One region of the Metabacillus sp. YM-086 genome, then DNA from elsewhere that is predicted to be linked to it. Evidence: a T-box and tRNA genes for the amino acid it is inferred to sense, from the RefSeq annotation. Region 1 holds a T-box; the other holds one or more tRNA genes.
The links. A T-box is a leader RNA that pairs with one kind of tRNA and senses whether it is charged. The one in region 1 lies ahead of alaS (alanine--tRNA ligase), so its partner is inferred to be a tRNA-Ala.

Region 1 (2,413 bases):
GAAAAGCTACATCGAACTGGAATGCCGAGACCCATTTCAATATTAATCATTTATTTATTATTTTTTGGTTTGCTAGGATACGGTTTTTATAAAGGTGTACCTGTATTGGTTAATCAATTACGAGATTTATCTGAAAACTTCCCACAGTTCCAAGCAACTTACAACAGATGGATTGATTCTATTCATGATCAAACAGACCGTTGGCCAGATGGAATACATGATCGAATTGAACGGATGTTTGAGCAGACAGAAGAGTGGTTAGCATTAACAATCGAAAAAGTGATCAATAGCTTAAGGAGCTTATTTGATTATGTGCTTCTTCTTGCGATTATCCCGTTTCTAGTTTTTTATATGTTGAAAGATTATGATCAAATTAAAAAAGCTGGTTGGTATCTTACCCCGCGAAGATGGAGAAATGAAGCGATTCAATTTCTAAAAGATATAGATCATTCATTAGGAAGCTATATTCGTGGCCAGCTGTTTGTTTGTTTGATCATTGGAACAGTTGCATTTTTATCTCTTTGGTTTTTTCATGTGAAATATCCATTAATACTTGGCTTATTAATTGGTGTAACAAATATCATCCCTTATTTTGGACCAGTGATTGGAGCGGTACCAGCCTTAATTATTGCTGCTACAATGTCAACAAAAACAGTCATTATAGTAGTGATCATCATTTTTGGGCTGCAATTTATAGAAGGAAATATTCTAGGGCCCTTAATAGTTGGGAAAAGCCTCCATATGCATCCAATCGTCATTATGTTAGCCTTATTGGCTGGTGGAGAAATAGCGGGTGTTGTAGGATTAATGCTCGCTGTTCCTATTGTAGTCATTTTAAGGGTTGTTATTGTTCACCTGGCACAATTTAGACGACAACATTGACATTTGAATAAGGCTTGTCTATAATTCTCGATAGTACAATAATGAAAAAACAATGAAGGAAAAAAGTACGTTGTGACCGCTTTAAAGAGAGGAATTTCCCTGGCTGAAAGAAATTCTAGAGTAAGGACAGCTGAAAGCTATTCCTAAGTGCAGAAAAACCTGCCGTCAAAACCACGTTACGGTTTTTAAAGTGATGGACTTTTGGTCCATAATCAGGGTGGTACCGCGAGCTAACTCTCGTCCCTGTGCAAAGAGGTAATTCTTTACACAGAGACGAGAGTTTTTTGTGTTAAGAAAATTCTAAAATAACACCTAATTTTAAGGAGGATACATATGAAACACTTACAATCTGCAGAAGTACGTCAAATGTTTTTAGACTTCTTTAAGGAGAAAGGTCATACTGTTGAACCTAGTGCATCTCTAGTTCCGCATGAAGATCCAACATTACTTTGGATTAACAGTGGGGTTGCCACATTAAAAAAATATTTCGATGGTCGTGTGATTCCAGCAAATCCGAGAATTTGTAATGCACAAAAATCAATTCGAACGAATGATATTGAAAACGTAGGAAAAACTGCTAGACATCATACATTTTTTGAGATGCTTGGTAATTTCTCAATTGGCGATTACTTTAAGGTAGAATCAATCGAATGGGCATGGGAATTCTTAACAGACGAAAACTGGATTGGGTTTGATCCTGAAAAATTATCAGTAACGATTCATCCTGAGGACAACGAAGCATTCGATATTTGGAAAGATAAAATTGGTATTCCTGAAGAGAGAATTATTCGTTTAGAGGGGAACTTCTGGGATATTGGTGAAGGACCTAGTGGACCAAATACCGAGATCTTCTATGATCGTGGTGAAGAATATGGAAATGACCCTGAAGATCCTGAGTTATATCCTGGTGGAGAAAATGAACGTTATCTTGAGGTATGGAACTTGGTATTCTCACAATTTAACCACAATCCTGATGGTACATACACACCACTTCCTAAGAAAAACATTGATACAGGAATGGGACTTGAGCGTATGGTCTCTGTCATTCAAAATGTACAAACAAATTTTGATACAGATTTATTCATTCCAATTATTAAAGCAACTGAGCAAATTTCAGGTGAAGAATACCGTAAAGATAAAGAAAAAGATGTGTCATTTAAAGTTATTGCCGACCATGTTCGAACAGTAAGCTTTGCGATAAGTGATGGGGCTCTCCCTTCTAATGAAGGTCGTGGATATGTATTGCGACGCCTGTTAAGAAGAGCGGTACGCTATGCAAAGCAAATTAATATAAACCGTCCATTCATGTATGAGCTTGTTCCAGTTGTTGCTGAAATTATGGTCGATTTTTATCCAGAAGTCAAAACAAAAACTGAATTCATTCAAAAAGTGATTAAAAATGAAGAAGAGCGTTTCCATGAAACATTAAATGAAGGGCTAGCCATCCTTAGTGAAGTAATCAAAAAGCAAAAAGAAAAAGGAAATAATGAAATTCCAGGAGAAGATGTATTCCGTCTATATGATACGTATG
Region 2 (2,413 bases), on a different contig from region 1:
TGCTCCTACTTATAGACCGAATACATTCGCGCTTATCGTTGTGTTATTTATTTTGCTAATTATTATAGGTGCAACGATTTACGGTAATAAGTGTTAACCACATACACCCTAAAAAAGACACTATTTTTTAGTGTCTTTTTTAGTTCCTTTTCACAAATGGAATGGGTGTTAGAAAATCATCGTGTTTTTATTTATGGGTGGGTTCGGTTTTGAAGTACAAAATTTGAAATAACCGTAATTATGCGAATGGTAATTCGCACGATAATTAACAGATAATTGATTAGAAGAACATGTGTCACACTATATAATTGTTTTTTTACTAAATTTAAAAATAAACGTAAAAATTCCGTTTAAATTGAGAAATATCAACATTCCCCACAAAATAAGGGAAGTTTTTACGCTAATATGAACCTAATCTTTAGATTTAGGTATATATATATAGGTTAACCGGAATATATCCGCTAATATTAGCTTTTTAAGCATCTACTATATACCTTAACCGGAGTTTCTCCGCCTATCTTTCCTACACCTCCACGAAAAATCAACAATGAATAACATCAGTCATCAATCCCCAATTAATTTAGCCCTAACTTCTACTATCCTGTTGAAAAAGAATGTGAATTAGGGTTTTAAAATACTTGCTATCTAACAGGGTATTAAGGATAAAGATACCAAAATAACAGGTAATTTCCACTACACAGAAGTATTTTTCCGTGATATAGTATGACTACAAGATAAGTCATCCTGCAATGTTCGTTGCCCCTACATGTTTTAAACCTTACTATTTATTAGGGATTCCTATATAAATTAACTGATGCCACGCCTATCTTAGTAGGATTGCAGCAGGTTAATATGCGGAAACCCACCTGTTGAAAACAGGTTATCAAAACATCTGGGGAAACGGCATAGGTGGGAATGATTTTAAAAACAACATATATTTATTTTCTTATACATACCGTTGATAGTCGGGGAGGTAGCGGTGCCCTGTAACTCGCAACCCGCTCTAGCGAGGATGAATTCCTTTTTAGCGGTATGATAATGGAAGGTTTGCCTTATATAAGCGGTGTTGACTTTCAGAGTCCTCGCAATAGAAACCCATGAATCTGGTCAGGACGGGAACGTAGCAGCCATAAGTGGGACAATCTATGTGTCGAAGGGTAGCTTTGAATGAGCTGGCTGTATAAGTAACGCTTGTGTTGTCATATCAATAAAAGGTTCAACGGTGCTAAATGGGGCCTTAGCTCAGCTGGGAGAGCGCCTGCTTTGCACGCAGGAGGTCAGCGGTTCGATCCCGCTAGGCTCCACCATATATAATATACTAGGCGACATAATTAGTCATACATAACAAAAAGGCTTTTGTACTTAAAGTACAAAGCCTTTTTCGTGTTCATTTATAGTATTTACATATAATCGTAAACGGAATCTTCAAAATAGAGCCAGTGAAAATATTCAATTTGTGGATCTGACATTTCCGCGATTTCCTTTTCATTGAATTTGCGTTTGTCTAATAAATCCTTCACTTTGATTTCTCTTGCTAATTGGCTCATGGTATTTCCTCCTTAAGAATAACAAGTAACGTTGTTGTTATAGAGTTGTAAGCGTTTACTTAGATTTCTTACTTTTATTATATATCTCAAATTGATATGAAACAAATATCAATTTGAGATAAAAACACAAAAAATGATATTGAAATGTTATTTATTGATATTTAGAAATTGATAATCCACTTTGAGTGTATTTTTAGAGGAAAATTATAGGGAAATTCCCTTCGTGATAAATTAATTTTAAAAAATAGTGAAATTATAAAACTTTTTAAGTAATTTTTGTATCTAATACATGAAGAGCTAATTCATCTATTTTGTTTAAAGTGATTGTATAAATATCTACGCTATGGTGTGAGGGGGATAAAAGTGAAAGAAGAAAAGCTTGTAAAGCTTGCTACAAAGGGAGATTCTGAAGCGTTTGGTAAACTCATGATATTGTTAAAGGATCAAGCTTATCGGATGGCCTATTGTTATTTGCATCATGAACACGATAGTATGGATGCTGTTTGTAACGCTATGGAAAAGGCATTTGAAAAACTTAATCAGCTTAGGGAACCAAAGTATTTTAAAACCTGGTTTCTAAAGATTGTTATCAATGAAAGTAATCAATTACTAAGGGAAAAAAGTAAAATTGTTGAATTAAGTGAAAACGAGATGATGAATTTATCTGGAGAATCTAAATCTGAGCACATAGAAGATCTTGAAGAATTACTTAATCAAGTGGAACCAACAGAAAGGTCTATGATCTACATGAAATATTATTTAGGATACTCTCTTGATGAGATTTCAAAAATAACAGACTTGCCGTTATCAACAGTAAAAACTAAAATATACCGGAATCTAAAACAACTCCGAGAAAAACTAGTTCA

Region 2: it has a tRNA-Ala gene. The T-box ahead of alaS (alanine--tRNA ligase) is inferred to sense a tRNA for this amino acid. The anticodon was not compared.

The regions. Positions count from the first base shown of each region.
Region 1 covers NZ_JBLUOI010000007.1:105,621-108,033, forward strand. Annotated here, with positions in the region: gene ACEWK1_RS05155 (AI-2E family transporter) at 1-882, shown strand, start outside; T-box leader at 926-1,130, shown strand; gene alaS (alanine--tRNA ligase) at 1,216-2,413, shown strand, end outside.
Region 2 covers NZ_JBLUOI010000001.1:57,432-59,844, forward strand. Annotated here, with positions in the region: gene ACEWK1_RS00315 (YjcZ family sporulation protein) at 1-97, shown strand, start outside; RNA gene ffs (signal recognition particle sRNA large type) at 957-1,222, shown strand; tRNA gene ACEWK1_RS00325 (tRNA-Ala) at 1,232-1,307, shown strand; gene ACEWK1_RS00330 (hypothetical protein) at 1,401-1,547, opposite strand; gene ACEWK1_RS00335 (sigma-70 family RNA polymerase sigma factor) at 1,911-2,413, shown strand, end outside.